Regions from separate parts of the Providencia huaxiensis genome, predicted to be linked through region 2. Evidence: predicted binding sites of a transcription regulator. Region 2 holds the regulator's gene; each other region holds the start of a gene.
The links. Region 2 encodes PhoB, which activates phosphate uptake and scavenging genes when phosphate is short. Its sites were predicted from a motif close to CTGTCATAAAACTGNCNNAT; they were not measured.
Positions count from the first base shown of each region.

Region 1: a site for PhoB is predicted at 4,037-4,056, ahead of serA (phosphoglycerate dehydrogenase). Genes of this name have one in related genera too.
Region 3: a site for PhoB is predicted at 2,099-2,118, ahead of phoA (alkaline phosphatase). Genes of this name have one in related genera too.

Region 1 covers NZ_CP031123.2:2,405,834-2,411,775, reverse strand. Annotated here, with positions in the region: gene mscS (small-conductance mechanosensitive channel MscS) at 1-110, shown strand, start outside; gene argO (arginine exporter ArgO) at 335-970, shown strand; gene CYG50_RS12810 (oxidative stress defense protein) at 1,123-1,857, shown strand; gene CYG50_RS12805 (LysR family transcriptional regulator ArgP) at 1,854-2,765, opposite strand; gene rpiA (ribose-5-phosphate isomerase RpiA) at 2,969-3,631, shown strand; gene serA (phosphoglycerate dehydrogenase) at 4,077-5,327, shown strand; gene CYG50_RS12790 (5-formyltetrahydrofolate cyclo-ligase) at 5,366-5,942, opposite strand, start outside.
Region 2 covers NZ_CP031123.2:132,844-138,785, reverse strand. Annotated here, with positions in the region: gene phoR (phosphate regulon sensor histidine kinase PhoR) at 1-761, opposite strand, end outside; gene phoB (phosphate regulon transcriptional regulator PhoB) at 785-1,474, opposite strand; gene sbcD (exonuclease subunit SbcD) at 1,761-2,975, shown strand; gene CYG50_RS02045 (AAA family ATPase) at 2,977-5,942, shown strand, end outside.
Region 3 covers NZ_CP031123.2:4,518,597-4,524,538, reverse strand. Annotated here, with positions in the region: gene CYG50_RS22485 (GNAT family N-acetyltransferase) at 1-377, opposite strand, end outside; gene phoA (alkaline phosphatase) at 584-2,023, opposite strand; gene CYG50_RS22475 (alpha/beta hydrolase-fold protein) at 2,205-3,773, opposite strand; gene CYG50_RS22470 (DUF3156 family protein) at 3,832-4,446, opposite strand; gene CYG50_RS22465 (APC family permease) at 4,421-5,911, opposite strand.

The sequences.
Region 1 (5,942 bases), 2.3 Mb from region 2:
AAGAGTTTAAGCGCGCTCTGGACAAACATAATATTGGTATCCCATTCCCACAAATGGATGTTCATGTTCATAAGCAAAATGCGCCTATCAAGCAAGATGCTGCAGAGTAATATTTAGAAAGTCATATTCAGCAGTTTCACTGAAAATAAGAGCCTGTCTTCGATGGGCTCTTATTCATTTCTCACTCCTATATTTCCACCCCGATATTTTTCTTACCGATGCATTTTTGGTTATAAGTGATACTTATGACCTATTAGACTTAATCATTTCCACTAATAACTTTTTATCGCTAATATTCATGCATATTAATTGAATAAAAAATTGGAATTAATACATGTTTTCGATCTATTTACAGGGTGCGCTATTAGGTGCTGCAATGATATTACCTTTAGGACCACAGAACGCATTTGTCTTACAGCAAGGAAGCCGAAAGCAGTTTCATTTAATGAGTGCATTATTATGCGCTTTAAGTGATACCGTTTTAATTATCGCAGGTGTGTTTGGTGGCAGTGCTTTACTCAGCCAGTCTGAAATATTAATGCAATTGATCACGTGGGCTGGCGTAGCATTTCTTATGTGGTATGGCTATGGTGCGTTTCGTACAGCGTTCAGCCCTGATGAGGTCATACTTCAAACGGAAAGCCGGGCTATCACAAGGTGGAAAGTGATTGTTACACTGTTTGCCGTCACTTGGCTGAATCCTCATGTTTATTTAGACACCTTTGTGGTTCTAGGTAGTGTCGGTGGACAGCTAGAAAACCAGTTACGACCTTGGTTTACGGCTGGAGCACTAACGGCGTCATTTGTGTGGTTCTTTGCATTGGCGATACTTGCTGCTTGGTTTTCACCTGTGTTAAATAAACCGCGTTCACAGCGCATTATTAACATTTTCGTGGGGAGTGTGATGTGGTTTATTGCATTTCAACTTGCGATACAGGGGCTTAAGGGACTCGGTTTGATTTCTCAATAACAATATATCTTCAACAGACAAGCAATAAAGTTCAATTTCTCATTATTCTGACTGTACTTTTTGTTTCATGTGTTACTGTTAAATTGAGCTCAGGGATAGTTTATTACCAATTATCCCTTTTTTAGCGATAAATAATTTTCTTGGGAGGTTCTGTGAAATTAAAATCTTTAGTTTTAGCTGCGATGGTAGCAGGTGCTGCGGTTCCTACCATGTCTTTGGCTGACCCGTTACCCAATGGCCCACACATTACAACTTCGGGTAATGCAATAGTGAAAGCGACTCCAGATATGGCGACGCTGAACATTCTTGTGACAGTCACTGCAAAAGATGCGGCAGCTGCGAAAGCTGGCGTCGATAAGCGAGTTGCAGAGTATTTTGAGTTTCTTAAGAAAAATGGCATTGAAAAAGAAGATATCAACGCGGCAAATGTGCGAACTCAGCCTAAATATGATTACAGTAGCGTGAAGCAAAAATCAACCATCGAAGGCTACACGGCAACACGTTCTGTTGAAGTGGAAGTGAAGAAATTAGACCAACTTAATGTCTTGTTAGATGGTGCTTTAGCCGCAGGTCTCAATGAAATCAACTCAGTACAGTTTGGTGTGGCTAACCCGCAACAGTATCGTGATGAAGCACGGTCTCAAGCGATTAAAAATGCGACAGAACAAGCCAATATCTTAGCAAAAGGCTTTAATGTCCAGTTAGGTCCTGTGTATAGCATTAACTATAATGCGCCAGCCGCGGTGCCATACCCAATGGCTGAAAGAAATTATGGTGGGGCGATGAAAGCCTCTGTTGCTCAAGACCTCAAGATTGATGAGACCTATGAACAACAGAGTATTGATTTTAATGACCAAGTCGATGTGGTATTTGAATTAAAACGCTAGCTTTTTGCGGGTTCATCTTCTTGTTTTAACATCTGGCGCCCCGTTTTTAATAGGGCGTCAGTCACATTTTTCATTGTACGGCTTTCAGGTGCGAAGCGGTGCCAGTAAAGCATCCGTCGCTGACATAACCCCGGGGTTAAATCAACCAATTCACCATTCGCTAATTCACTGGCTATCTGCAAATGTGGGATCATACAGCAGGTAGAACCTTGTTTCGCTAACTGCACAAAGGCTTCCGAGGAGTTCACGATATGGCATGGAACACTGCCCGGTGACAAACCAAAGTTTTGTTGTACGAAGGCTTGGTGCATATCGTCTAGATGGTCGAAAGCAACCGCAGGTGCTTTTAATAACGAAGAGCGAGTCACACCATCAGGGAAGTATTTTGCCGCAAAGCCAGGTGACGCAACAAAAATATAGTCCAGTGCGCCAAGTTTATCGACTAAACAACCCGGTAAGGCTTGGGGTTGAATACTGATAGCGCCGACCACCTCGCCGCGTCTTAAACGTTCTTGAGTCCGTGTTTCATCTTCAACCTGAATGTTTAGCCGAATAGGGCTATTGCCTAATACAGGGTTTAGGGCAGGAAGAAACCAAGTTGCCAAGCTGTCAGCGTTGACGGCAAGTGAGAGTAACAACGGGGTTGAGCCACTATTTTCATCACCTAACCATTGCTCTTCTAATAATTCAACTTGATGAAGCAGTGCTAGCAGTTTTTGCCCTTGTTCAGTTGGGTGCGGCGGAACGGTACGCACAAGTAGTGGTTGCCCAAACAGGTTTTCTAACTGCTTTATACGTTGTGACACAGCAGATTGCGTGATGCAGAGCTTTTGAGCCGCACGCTCAAAGCCGCGTTCACGGATAACGGCATCCAGTGCTTGTAATGCGCGATAGTCAGGGCGCTTCATCAAAAAAATCTCCTTGTTGTTATTCTACCAAGCACTATGCCATATTTTTACACGCAACACTTAAAAATATTATTGTTGTGGCGTAAATCCCAAGAACCGTGACATAAATACAGCGAACAAAGCTGCAACTTATTGGGTGTCCGGTATATACTAGTTATTAATAACCTTAATCACGACTCAATTAAATCTTAAAAGGCATGAGTATGACTCAGGACGAATTAAAAAAAGCGGTAGGTTGGGCAGCACTTGATTACGTAAAACCGGGCACTATTGTTGGTGTTGGAACGGGTTCAACGGCTTCACACTTCATTGATGCATTAGCCACAATGAAAGGCCAAATAGAAGGTGCGGTATCAAGCTCAGAAGCATCAACTCAAAAATTAAAATCACTGGGTATTACAGTATTTGATTGTAATGAAGTGGATTCATTAGATGTTTATGTTGATGGCGCTGATGAAGTTGACCACCATATGAATATGATCAAAGGCGGTGGTGCGGCTTTAACACGTGAAAAAATTGTTTCCGCAATTGCAAAAACCTTTGTCTGTATCGTTGACCAATCTAAGTTAGTTGATGTACTAGGTAAATTCCCACTGCCTGTTGAAGTGATCCCAATGGCGCGTAGCTATGTGGCACGTGAATTGGTTAAACTGGGTGGTACGCCAGAGTACCGTCAAAATGTGATTACAGACAACGGCAATGTGATTTTAGATGTCCATAATTTAAATATCGTTGACCCTGTGGCATTAGAAAATACGATTAATGGGATTGCGGGGGTTGTGACCGTTGGGTTATTCGCCAATCGCGGTGCTGATGTTGTATTGATGGGGACTGCAAACGAAGGCGTTAAAACCATCAAGTTATAATCTATATCATATTTAATTATTCCAATAAGCCAGTGGAGTTATACCCGCTGGTTTTTTTGTTTTACTGGTATTTTGTCATTAGTCTATGATTTGATAGAAGCTAAATTAATTAACCAGTTTTATAAATATCATCAATTTGAAATTTATTTTATTTTTTTTAATGTCTGGCTATTTTGGTGATATATCTCACACAAATAGGCATTGTACAGGAAAAATCCTTATTTTGTGTTACCACCCCTGATTTTCTACCATTTTACTTCTTTTTCTTCGCGCTTTTTAGCATCCATTAAGCAAACGGTTGTATTGCTACTGCGCTATTTTTTGCTATGTTGGTATACGCTTCATAGCTCAAGGTAGATGGATGTTATCTCTCTTGAGCTATGTTAGGCAAACACATAGGTTCATCTGTTATAAATCTTAAGTACGTTCACGATAGGGTAGGGAAATGGTTAAGGTATCTTTGCAAAAAGACAAAATTAAATTTTTACTGCTAGAAGGTGTGCACCAAAGTGCGGTTGATAACTTAAAAGCCGCGGGCTACACCAACATTGAATATCACAAAAGTGCGTTATCCGACGAAGAATTAAAAGAAGCGATTAAAGATGCACGTTTTGTAGGTATCCGTTCCCGTACTCATCTTACTGAAGAAATTTTCGCTGCAGCAGAAAAACTCGTTGCAGTGGGTTGCTTTTGTATTGGCACCAACCAAGTTGATTTAGATGCTGCGGCAAAACGCGGTATCCCTGTATTTAACGCACCATTTTCAAATACACGTTCCGTTGCAGAAATGGTATTAGGCCAATTATTACTTTTACTACGTCGTATTCCTGAAGCCAATATGCAAGCACACCGCGGTATTTGGGAAAAACAAGCTAAAGGCTGTTTTGAAGCGCGTGGTAAGCGTCTTGGGATTGTTGGATATGGCCACATTGGTACTCAGTTAGGGATCTTAGCTGAAGGTATCGGTATGAATGTTTTCTTCTATGATATTGAAAACAAACTGCCTTTAGGTAATGCAACTCAAGTTCGTTCTTTAACTGAACTTCTGAACATGAGCGATGTGGTTAGCTTACATGTGCCTGAAACCCCAAGTACGAAGAATATGTTTGCTAAAGAACAATTCGACCGTATGAAGCCTGGCTCTATATTCATTAACGCATCACGTGGAACAGTCGTGGATATCCCTTCACTGGCAGCCGCGTTGGAAAGCAAGCATTTATCAGGTGCTGCGGTGGATGTATTCCCAAGTGAACCCGCTGCGAACAATGACCCTAATGACCCATTTATCTCTGAATTGATTAAGTTCGACAATGTGATTTTAACACCGCACATTGGGGGCTCGACAGAAGAAGCTCAAGAAAATATTGGGTTAGAAGTGGCAAGTAAACTGGCTAAGTATTCAGATAATGGTTCAACATTATCTGCGGTTAACTTTCCTGAAGTTTCTTTGCCAGTGCATACTGAAGATACCAACCGTTTCTTGCATATTCATGAAAACCGTCCAGGTATTTTGAATAGCATAAACCAAGTCTTCACGGAAAATAACATTAACGTTGTCGGCCAGTACTTACGTACATCAGGCAACGTAGGTTATGTGGTTATTGATGTATTAATGCAAACGCCAAACCAAACAGATGAAGCACTCCAGAAATTAAAAGATTTACCTGGAACCATTCGTGCGCGTTTACTGTTCTAAGTAACGCTAAAAAGTGTGTGAAATGATGGCGCGGGTGTTTATGACCAGCGCCATATTTTTTGCGGCGTAATAATTTCGGGTAAAGGAATATCCCAATGAGCTATGGGGAGTTTTTCTACTTGTTGGCAATTATGGGCAAGGCCAATGGGATAAAACCTGGTTTGTTGCCAATTAGCAAGCGTTCTATCATAAAACCCACCTCCCATCCCTAACCGTTGCCCTTGAGTATCAAATGCCACTAATGGGATAAGCATGATATCCAATTTTTCGAGTGGTAGCACATCTCTGACATCAAGCGGTGGCTCATCAATATTAAATCGATTTTTAACGAGTTGGCTATCGGGGCGATAGTGAAGAAACAATAAATGGTGGCGACTAAAGGGGTGCAAAACAGGGAGATAGACTTGTTTACCTTCAGCCCAGAGCGCATGAATGAGTGGCCTTGTGTCAATTTCGCCATCAAAAGAAAGAAACAAAGCAATAGTGTTGGCTTGTGCAATTTTTGGGTGGCTTAATGCATTATGCATGAGTTGTTCCGCTGCGTCATATTGCTGCTGAGCGCTTAATTGACGACGTGCTTGACGGATTGTTTGACGTACCTGCTGGCGTTGTGTC
Region 2 (5,942 bases):
TCCATACGGTGCGTTTGTTCTTGCATGACATGCAGTGCTTTCTTATTAACCGCAGTCACGTTTTCTTGGTCGTCCATCACCTCAAGATAACCTTGAATAACCGTAAGAGGCGTCCGTAATTCGTGGCTCACATTTGCAAAGAAGTCCCTACGCGCCTTTTCCAAACGACGTTTTTCTGTCACATCCCGCGCAACCATCAATAACTGCCCTTCGGTATACGGCAAGATACGAAACTCAACGATTTCACCACTATTGAGCTCAATAGTTAGCGCTTGGTCATAACGCTTAATGGTGAAGTAGCGGCTAAAGTCTGGGTAACGTAATAAATTAAAAATATGCTGTCCGTTATCTTCAGGCCAACGGAAGCCGAGTAAAGCCTGAGCATGGCGATTACACCAAAAGATATTCCCTTCGGTTGTCATCATTACGACGGCATCAGGTAGTGATTCTGCACCACTACGAAACCGTTTAATTAACTGGCCTAATTCACGACGGCGTTTTCGATTACGTTGCTGCATCTGGTAGATACCATAAAATATCGGTTCCCACCCACCTCGCCCTTCGGGGGGGAGCATACTTCTATCTAACCATAACCAGTAAGAAAGCTTGAGCAAGTTATACCCATGCCATATCAGTGCAGCAAGTAGCGAGATCACTAATAGCCACGCTAGGTGGCCAATAAAAACCGATAAGATAAGGGCGGGTAAGATAAATAAAAACAGCCCCCAAATCAGCTGCTTAATCGATAAACGTTCAAGCACGCATGGCTCTCCCTTTGTGGTCTTTAGTAACGGACAGAAAAACGATAACCTGTACCACGTACAGTTTGCACCATTTTATCATGGCCTTCCGTCTCTAGTGCCTTTCTTAGCCGCCGAATATGCACGTCAACAGTTCTATCCTCCACATACACATTGGCACCCCATACATAGTTCAATAGCTGTTCTCTACTATATACGCGTTCAGGGTGAGTCATAAAGAAATGGAGTAATTTATATTCAGTTGGGCCCATATCGATAGGGATTTCATTGCTGGTGACACGATGAGAGGTAGGGTCTAACATTAACCCATTCATTTCAATAATGTCTTCCGTCGCCATTGGGGAGATACGACGTAAGATTGCTTTTACCCGAGCAATTAATTCCTTCGGTGAAAATGGCTTAATAAGATAGTCATCCGCGCCAACTTCCAAACCTTTTACGCGGTCTTCTTCTTCTCCTCGTGCAGTTAACATCATGACAGGAACGTCACGTGTTGCGCTATCACGTTTCATATGTTTAATGACTTGGATCCCAGAGCCACCGGGGATCATCCAATCCAGTAGTACGAGGTCAGGTAGCGGGTCAACGAGTTGTGCAATCGCACTGTCATAATCATCAGCTTCAATAGGCTGAAAACCATTCTGTTCTAATACAAAACAAACCATTTCTCGGATGGGCGCTTCATCTTCAACAACTAGAATGCGTCTTGCCATGATTGTTCCTGTAAAATTAAGAAGACATTTAAAATGTGAAAGCATTATGCGTCACTTTTATGACAGAATTATGAATATCAATGGGTGAAACTCATATTAATCTTTATTTTAACGGTTAAATGTCATTTAAGTGAAATATTTCCGCAACATAGTTCCGCGACGACATAGTTCCGCAATATAGTAATAGGTAATAAAGTCGCAAACATCCCTCAACGAGTGATATGGATCGGGTATACTTAATTATCGAACGTTCATGCACATTATTGATGATAGGAATTGATAACTCATGCGCATTATTCATACCTCAGACTGGCACCTTGGTCAGTATTTTTTTACCAAAAGCCGTGCGCCTGAGCACCAACATTTCTTAAACTGGCTTGTGGAACAAGTGGAATTACACCAAGTTGATGCTGTCATCGTTGCAGGTGATATCTTCGATACCGGTTCGCCACCGAGCTATGCACGTGAACTGTATAATAAATTTATTGTTGATTTACAAAAAACAGGCTGCCAGCTAGTAATTTTAAGTGGAAATCACGACTCGGTTTCTGTACTCAATGAATCAAGCGCTCTACTTAGTTATTTGAATACACAGGTTATTACGTCTGGAAGTGAACCGCATGTCATTACTTTAGTAAATAAACAGGAACAACCTATTGGCCTCGTCTGTGCCATCCCTTTTTTACGTCCTCGAGATATCCAGCTCAGTATTGCAGGGCAAAATAGTGAAGATAAACAACGCTCACTACAAACCGCTATTCATGATCATTACCAAGCCAGCTACCAACTCGCGCTAGAACAGCGAACCGCATTGGGGCTGGATATTCCAATTATTGCCACTGGCCATTTAACGGTTGTCGGTGCAGCCTTAACGGACTCCGTTCGAGATATTTATATTGGTACGTTAGATGCGTTTCCTTCTGGGGCTTTTCCCCCTGCTGACTATATTGCCCTTGGCCATATTCACCGTCCCCAAGTGATTGGAGGGCAAGAAAATATTCGCTACTGTGGCTCACCTATTGCATTGAGTTTTGACGAAACAGCACAACAAAAAAGTGTCTGCCTTGTTGAATTCACCGGAAGCGAATTGACTCAAATCACCCCATTGGACATCCCTATTATTCAGCCATTGCAAAGCATTAAAGGCTCCTTAAGCCAAATAGAACAGCAATTAGAAGCATGGAAAGATTACCTAGGAGATAAACCTGTTTGGTTAGATATTGAAGTTGCTTCACAAGATTACCTCGCTGATATCCAACAGCGTATTGAAGCGTTGACACAAGATCTCCCTGTTGAAGTCGTGATACTGCGCCGTGCACGTAAGCAAATACAGGGACAAAGCCAAACCTTAGCCAATGAAACATTAAGTGAACTCACTGTAGAAGATGTTTTTTTACGTCGCCTTGCCCAAGAGTCTTTAGAGGATCCTGAGCGTGAACAGCGCCTAGTGCAGCTATTTCAACAATCTTATGACGCATTACAAATGAGCAAGGAAAGTTAATATGAAGATTCTAAGTTTACGTTTAAAAAATATTAACTCTCTTCGAGGTGAGTGGAAAATTGATTTCACTGCGGAGCCATTTGCTAGCAATGGCTTATTTGCCATTACAGGTGCCACTGGCGCAGGAAAAACCACCTTATTGGATGCGATTTGCCTTGCGCTTTATCACCGAACACCGCGTTTAAAAACCATTTCTAACGCACAAAATGAACTGATGACTCGCCACACAGGGGAATGCCTTGCAGAGGTAGAGTTTGAGGTCAAAGGTAAAGCTTATCGCGCCTTTTGGAGCCAACGACGAGCAGGAGGAAAGCCTGATGGCAATTTACAACAGCCTAAGGCGGAGCTTGCAACGGTTACTGATGGTAAAATATTGACCGTAAAAATCACAGAGATAAAAGAATTAATAGCACAAATAACTGGGCTTGATTATGAGCGTTTTACCAAATCAATTTTACTCTCTCAAGGGGACTTCGCGGCTTTTTTAAATGCTTCAGAGAAAGAACGCGCTGATTTACTTGAAGAAATTACAGGCACAGAAATTTATAGCCAGATTTCAATTTATGTTTTTAATCAACACAAACAAGCCAAAATTGACTTAGATTTGCTAAAGGCAAAGGCACAAAGCATTAATTTACTCACTGAAGCAGAACACCAAGAGTTATTAGTACAGCAAAACCATTTACTTGAACAAGAAACTCAAACCAAGCAACAGCGGGCTCGCCACCAACAAGGCGTCAATTGGTGGCAACAATATCACCAACTCACCCAGCGCATGCAATCACTTGATGATGAACTCAAAAAAAATGAGCTTGAGTTCCAATCCGCACAGCCTCAGTTGAAAAGATTGGCTGATAGCGCCCCTGCGGAGTCGCTTCGCCCGTTATGGCAGGACGTTGAGCGCCAGCAACAACAACTCACTGAATACATAAATAAACAACAACAGCTGAAACTTAGCTTGCAAACCCAGCAAGCTGAACGTGCCCCACTGCAAGAGAAGTTGTTGAAATCACAATCCGAGTATCAACAACATCTTGATTTTGCCAAACAACAACATCAATTGATTGATGAAACTGTCAGGCCTCTGGATAACCAAATTGCACAATTGAAACAACAACAGACTGAAATTACGCAACAAATTGAACAACAGCACACAACTCTTCAGCAAAAAAAACACTTAGTTAATGAGACTCAAAGTCAGATCCAAACTGCGCACCTTGAGTTAAAGAAACACAACCTATTCCTAGAAGAACACCCAAAAGACGCTGAGCTCAATGCGCACATCGGTAGCTGGCAGCAACAAGGCCATTTTATATTCGAGTTAGCTGATAAACTGGTGAGTTTGCATAAAAAACAACAAATTATTTCAAATGAAGTTACACAATTACAGCGGCAACAGCAGCAGAAAACTGAAAAATTATCCCAAAAACGTCTCGAGTTAGAACACAGCACCGTCACATTCAAAAAACAAGAAGAAAGCTACAAACAAAACCAAGAAAAACATGACATTAACGCCATCAACCAACACATTGAACAGCTACAAGCACGCTTACAACATGCTAAATTATTGCCATTAATATTATCTCAATGCCTTAATGCACAAACGCAAAAACAAAAACAGACCCAAAAAGATGTTGAATTAGCACAAGATATCACCACCACGCAAAAAACATTGAGCATTGCCCTAACACGCATTAATGAATTGACGCCACTCATCAAGCTAACTAATGACAAATTACAATTAGAACAAAAAATTGTTAGCCTAGAGCATGAACGTCAGCAACTCATAGCGGGTAACCCCTGCCCATTATGCGGTGCAACAGAGCACCCTGCCGTTAACGATTATCAATCAATTCACCTCAGTGAAACACAGCAACAACTCATTGAGCTTACAAATAAACTCGACCAATTAAAGCAACAACAAACTCAGTTAGAATCACAACTTTATACACAAAAACAACGCCAAAACGAAAATTTACAACAACAGCAGCAAATCAGAGAACAACTCGATGCCTTTAACTATCAATGGCAAAAGACATGTGAGCAAGCACTCACACCTGAGTTAGCCCAAAATGAACAAGCCGTTACGCTCTTTGTTAATCAATTAACGGAGCAATTAGCTACGCAACAGAAAATAGTGGCCGATATGACCGCGCTAGAGCGCGAATATCAGCAAACCAAGTATCAACTACACGAGCAACAAGCAGGCTTTACCCAATGGCAATCTGATTTGTCATTGATTGAAGAGCGTTTAAAAAACCAAACACAACAACTTGATGAGATCCAAAAAGAATATAACCAATTTCAACAGCGTAAGCAGATACAATTAGATAAATGGCAATCCACTCTTATGCCATTTAACTTAAATGTGCCTGATAAAGATAAATTCGATGAATGGGTTAACGAGATCAGCCAACGCAGTGAGCACTTCAACAACCAAAAAGTGATGGCGCAAACACTTAGCCAACAAATTGAAGTCAATAAAGCCACATTAAAAGTTGAGTTAGAACAACTCGATATTCTTACTCAACAAATTGAACAAGAAAGAAATCGTCTTAAACAAATTGAGCTAGATTTAGAGCAAAAAGCAGCACAACGAAAAACACTGCTTTCAGGTCTAACTATCAACCAATTCATTCAGAAATTGAATGACAAACAAACCATGCTTTTCCAAGCTCAGGAACAATTAAGTAAACAACTCAATGAGACTGATAAAACCATCGCGTCAATGAATGGAAGTTATCAAGCGCTCATAGATGCCAGCGAAAAAACAAAACTGGCACAAACGCAAGCCAATACCCTGTTTACTCAAGCACTTACCGATAGCCCATTTAGTGATCAACACACTTTCCTTAAGGCGTTAATAAGCCATGAAGAAAAACAACAATTGGAAGCACTAAAACAACGCATTAACCAAGCACGTATACAGTGTGAAACGCGTTATAAAGAGGGGTTACAGGCCATTGA
Region 3 (5,942 bases), 190 kb from region 2:
TGCATCGCAATTTCAACACATTGCTGGAATAACATCCCTGCTAAACCTTCGCCACGGTACGAGTGGCTCACATGCAGGAAAGATAATTGCAGTAAATTTTTTTGCTCACCGCGCCACACATTATCTAAACTTGCAGCAGCAATTAACTTGCCCTGTTCAAAAACCCCAAGAAATACCGCGCCTTGGTCATAACTTTCCAACAAATGGGGGGTATAGGCTTCAGGTTCACCTTCTGGCCAACCTTTCATATCAAACCGCTGTTTGGATAGCACCAACTCGCCATTTTGATACAGATAAAGGTTTTCAATTAATTCAGTGCGGTCGATAGACCAAACAGATGGGATTTCATCTCGTTGTAGTTCGCGAACTTCTCTCATTATGCCATTCTCATTATTCGTGCCCATGAATAAGCACATTTATTGTTATCAGATAAATCAATTTTTCAAGATAACGGATAAAAAAGAAGTGCAAATATTTAGTAAGTTTATTGAGGAACGGTTGAAAAATAAGGAGAAAATAGACTAAAAAATAAAAAAATCCCCCGCAACATCCTATTGCGGAGAATTTTCACTACAGGGTTGGTTTATTGCTTCAATCCCATTGCATCGCGCATGGTAAAGAACAAATCAGTTTGGTCAGTTAGACCCATTACGTTTGCCGCATGTGGGCCATAAGCCGCCACACGTAACTGAGCACCGGTGTGCTCTTGAGAATCATCTTCTTCAGAGTTACCGTAATTCACTACCATCACAGAACCGTCTTTAGTAATCAACGCTTGCGTTAAGCCCGTTGATTTTGTGCCTTCTGGAATAATTTGGCTTGAATGTGAATGGTCAGCTGTCACAATAACTAATGTATCACCATGTTTTTTAGCGAAATCTAAGCCAACTTGTACAGCTTGGTCGAGAGCAACTGTTTCACCAATTTGGCCACATGGGTTTGCTTTATGATCTTGCTTATCGATAGAAGCGCTTTCAACCTGTAAGAAGAAACCATTCGGGTTAACTTCTAACAGTTCAATCGCTTTTTTCGTCATTTGAGCTAATGTTGGCGCATTAGGGTCTAACTTAGCGTTCGGTTTACACTCTAACGGCGCATTGTTGATATTACCATAATGAACCGCTTTCGGGCCTTCCCATGCAACCGTCATGTTGCCATCGTGGAATAAGCCAAGAACAGGTTTGTCTTGATTTGCGACTTTAATGCTGTCTAATGATTTAGCATCTCGCACAATATTGTACCCACGTTCAATCGCCTGTTGCTCCAACGTTTTACCTTTGTAGTCACCCGCCTTTGCTTCTTGCTTGAAGCTCTTAGCGCCACCACCAAGTGTGACATCTGGGCGAGTTACCAACAGTTGCTCTGAAATTGAACCACGACCGCCATTTTCTAGCGCGTTAGTCGCACATTTTTCTGTTGTTTCCTCAGGGCCATAACATTTACGCGCACTCACATGCGAAAATTGCGCAGCAGGCGTTGCATCTTGAATCTCGGAAGTTGTGACGTTACCTGTAGCTTTACCATTACGTTTAGCTATCTCAATTAATGTCTCATGGTCGTTACCAAATACATCAATTCCCAATGCGCCATTGTAGGTTTTCACACCGGAAGACCACGAAGTGGCAGACGCGGCAGAATCAGTCACATAGTCGGGTTTTTGTGTTTTTTTATCTAATGCATAATGGGTGTACTGACCCGTAATTGGCAGCGCATCGATACCTTTAAAGAACCCTGAAGCGCCTTCTGCATAGTTACGAGCAACAGTTATCTCTGAGTCCCCCATACCATCACCAATAAATAAAATCACATTTTTGGCTTGGCCATTGTGAAGTGCCGCTTTCATGATATCAGTTTGCTCTGTCGCTAAACGACGCGCGCCACCAAATTTGGTGATATCACCTTGCGCCGCACGGTTTTCTGACACCGCATCATTTTTATCAGCCGCGTAGGCAGGGACTGTACTCCCTAAAATTAAAGTACTTACCGTGACAGCTAAAAGGGATTTCATAAAATTACCAGTCATAACTGTTTCCTTGCCAATCAATAATGAAAATAGAAGATGTATATTTCAAATAATGAAAGGCATGCTAAAGGAGCCAGATGACAGTTGAATGACGCTTTTATGGCGAAATGAAGACGTTTGTCATAAATGTGAAAAAGCAGCTAAATATAAGCTGCTTTTTATGAATGAGCGTTAGGGCTATTTACCATTGTGACGCAAGTTGGTTTGTTCCCTCATAAAGCGTTTCACACCAAGAAACGTAGTCGTGCCCACTAGGGAGTTCAATGGCATCAACTTGATAACCTTTATGTTTTAGAACATCGAATAACCGGTAGTGGTTTTGAATAATTCCCCCCCAACTACCACGTTGTTCAAATAGGCCAGCCTCAAGGAAAAAACGGATCGGTTGTGTTGGCATCATTTCAATTTCACGAATTAACCATTCAGGGTCTTTATCCTTCGGAGCCCACCAGTAAGATCCTGACATGCTAATGACATTACCGAAAATTTCCGGGTACTGTAACGCATTCCATGTCGCCCCAAGCCCTCCATAGCTGGAACCTGCAATAATCGTATGGCTTGCAGGTGCTTGAACTCCCATTTCCGCGAGCTGAGGCATAAGTTCATCCGCCAGCAACTTAGGAAACGCATCATTAGGAGGAAGCTCATCACCACGACGCGCTGAATTGATGCTGTCCACAAACACAATATTCATCGCTGGGAAACTCCCTTGATCCATCCACTTATCAAAGAATTTATCCATTTGATAGTTTTGCAGGTAAATTTGGCCATCCAATAGCACCAATAGTGCAGGGGTTTCCATTGGGATATTAGGCTGGTAAACCGTTATTTTTCTTTTATTTTTTAATACCTGACTCGCCAACGTAAATGTCTCTAAATGGCCTTTCATCTGCCTGTTTTCTACATCAGAGAAATGACATTGGCGTATATTCGGTACTAATGATAACAACGAAAAACGGTTATATTTATCTACACTTTGCGAAGGAATAACGTGAGAATTATAAGGATCTGACTGCGCAGTGACTAAAATCGCCTTACGTTGAGCAAAGCCGCCCTCTGGCACAGAAGGGATATCCGGTGCAATTTTATATTGCGATAACGTATCATTAGGAATGATAAAAGAACGATACCAAATATCCGTTCCCGCCAAGTGGGCCATTCTTTCGTGATTACCCGACGGTGCCCCTAGAATATAAGCATTTGCTTTCGCGCCTCGCCAAAGAAATGTCACGCGTTTTTGTCGATTTGAAAACACCTCAACCAGTGGTGTTCCTTGCGCGGCGACAGCTTGCCAAAATGCGCTTGTATCGCCATTTTGATAATGTTCATCAAGTAAACTTTGTAGCATTGGGCTAATAGGTTCATTATCTTTCTTAATGGCTAAAGGTTGGTACTCGCTGATATCAAACTTTAACTGCCAAGGTTTACCCGGCTCACCATTCAATGCTAAATAATAAACCCCATTTTCTGATACGACATAGTCTGCGCTATGGGGTTCTCGCACCGAGCCATACTCTTGCAATGCACGCACAGGCTGTTTATTGGAGTCCAATAACAGGACCTTGGAAAGGCCTTCACCACGTTGTTTTATAAAATCTTGCTGTGATACTTCAAAAGATAAGCAACTATGGCCCTCGCTATCATGCAGCCCTTCAACAAAGGAAAGCTCAGATAAACGCATGCAGTCAGAATGCGTTGCCATTGCAGTAGATGACAGCAACATACAACCTAAAAGAGGCAAAGATTTCACATCAAATTCCAGCGAGTCAATTGATAATAATTATTACTATCAAAAAACTCTTTTAAACTCAATGGCTCACAGCACGTTTTTCCACCAATTGGTTAATTAACTGCAGCGCACTCAATAAATAATAGCGTTGTTTTTGTACTAATCTCAAATAACGGCGAGTCGCAGGAATACGGCTCACCATTTCTGATGCGGTGTAAGGCTCGATTTCACAACGCCAACGACCATGGCTAAACTCTATTTCGCAATGATTAAATTCCAGCTCTTCTAATGTTTGCCTAATAATGGGGTATTCATTCAGCCATTCAATAACTCTCTGTCCATCCATTTGTTTTGAGACGAAATGGATATGTTTTTTCTTTATACTCCCTCGGGTTTTTACTTCAATTTTTGCATTGATATTATCTGTGCATTGGCCTGACACCGCAAAACGGCTATACACAATGAAAGCGAGAAACAACTTTTTTGGTCGCTCTGTCACCTCAATGGTTAACTCCGGTTGAGGCTGTACAAGGAGCTCTCCGGGTGCTCCCCACTCACATGGATAAGGCGCCATGTCCTTTTCAACACGGTTAAGTGTCAATCCTATTTGATATCCGGCAGGCAAACGTTGCTGAGTGAGCTTACCGATTTTTTCCCACAAAGACGGTTTAGGCGAGGTGACGTAATGGCTCAAGTTGGCCTCCTTCCATTTCTTCATCGGCAAAGGAATTTGATAAAACGGATTCAACATCTACGGGTTTAAATGGGTTAACTTTCTGCACGAAAACGGTCCAAATTAATGCATACCCTGCGGTTAAACCTAACATAATGGCAAAAGGAATATAGATATCCGATTTATTCATACCCGGTGGGGTAATGTACACAATAGCTAAAATAATTCCGACACTCGAAATAATTTGCGGTATAGGGAAAAAAGGAGAACGATAAGCACGATGTAAGTCAGGACGACGAATACGCAATAACACCACTGAAATCGTTACCAGCAAGTAAGCCGTTCCCCAAGAACACACCGCCGCCAGTACCAATGGAATGATACGGTCAAGGTCGCCTTGAATAGCAAAAGCATGCAAACACGGGATCATCACGGCCACTAAAATGCCGAATACTGGGGTTTTGAAACGTGGATGTAAATAAGCAAAGATGCGTGGTAATGCCCCATCAAGCGCCATTCCATAAAGAATACGAGGAACCGCTGCCATTAACGTATTAATGGTTGCTCCACCAGCCAATAATAATGCGACACCTATCCAATACTTCCCAAACTCACCCATCACAATTTCAGCAAATGCAGGGATTGCCATTGGTGTTTCCAGTAAACGTGTGCCTGTTTGCGGGTCAACGACCACATTTTCCACTTGGTTCGCTAAAGCTGCACCGAATAACACCATACAGAGCGCGACACAAAATAGGCCCGTTGTCATCGCGCGAGGGATCACCTTAGCGGAATTTTTAATTTCAGGCGCCATTGGTGTCACTAACTCACACCCAACAAACATGAACATCGCCATACCAACAAAGCTGAGAATCAATGTTGGGTCAGTATTGAGTGGCTGACCAAACCAGCCGTCCATATCGACATGAAAGGGCAATATCAAACCACTCACACTAAAAATCACTAACGTAGACCACATGGCGAATGTCAGTACAACTTCAACCTTACCAAAGGCTTCAATGCCGAATGCATTTAAAATCCCAAACGCGACAACTAATCCCACGCCGACCATCCAAGACGAATTACTGGTTTCTAAGACAGTATTGAGATGCTCAAAATTAACAAGCGCCATAATTCCAGAAAGGATCGTTTCGGCAGTTCCTGCAAACACATGCACAATCAAATAAGCCGAAAGCGCGCCAGTTATCGCCCAAAACCGCCCCATCCCACAAGAGATATAGTCATATACTGAGCCTGACGTTGGTAGAATGGCTGCAGCCTCCGAAAATGTGGTTAGCTGAGCTTGCATCATAATGAAGCTAAGTAGCACGGCTAGGGCAAACGTATCACCACCTATACCGAATCCACTCGTAACGGTTAAAATAACGGGGCTAGCCATAATCAAGCCGGCAGAACTCGCCAATGTGGTCGGAAAGCCAACTTTCCCTTTTTCTAAATGTGTCGACAATTTTGAGGATAAATTCATTTTACATCCCTCTCACTCTCTACCCAGCCAT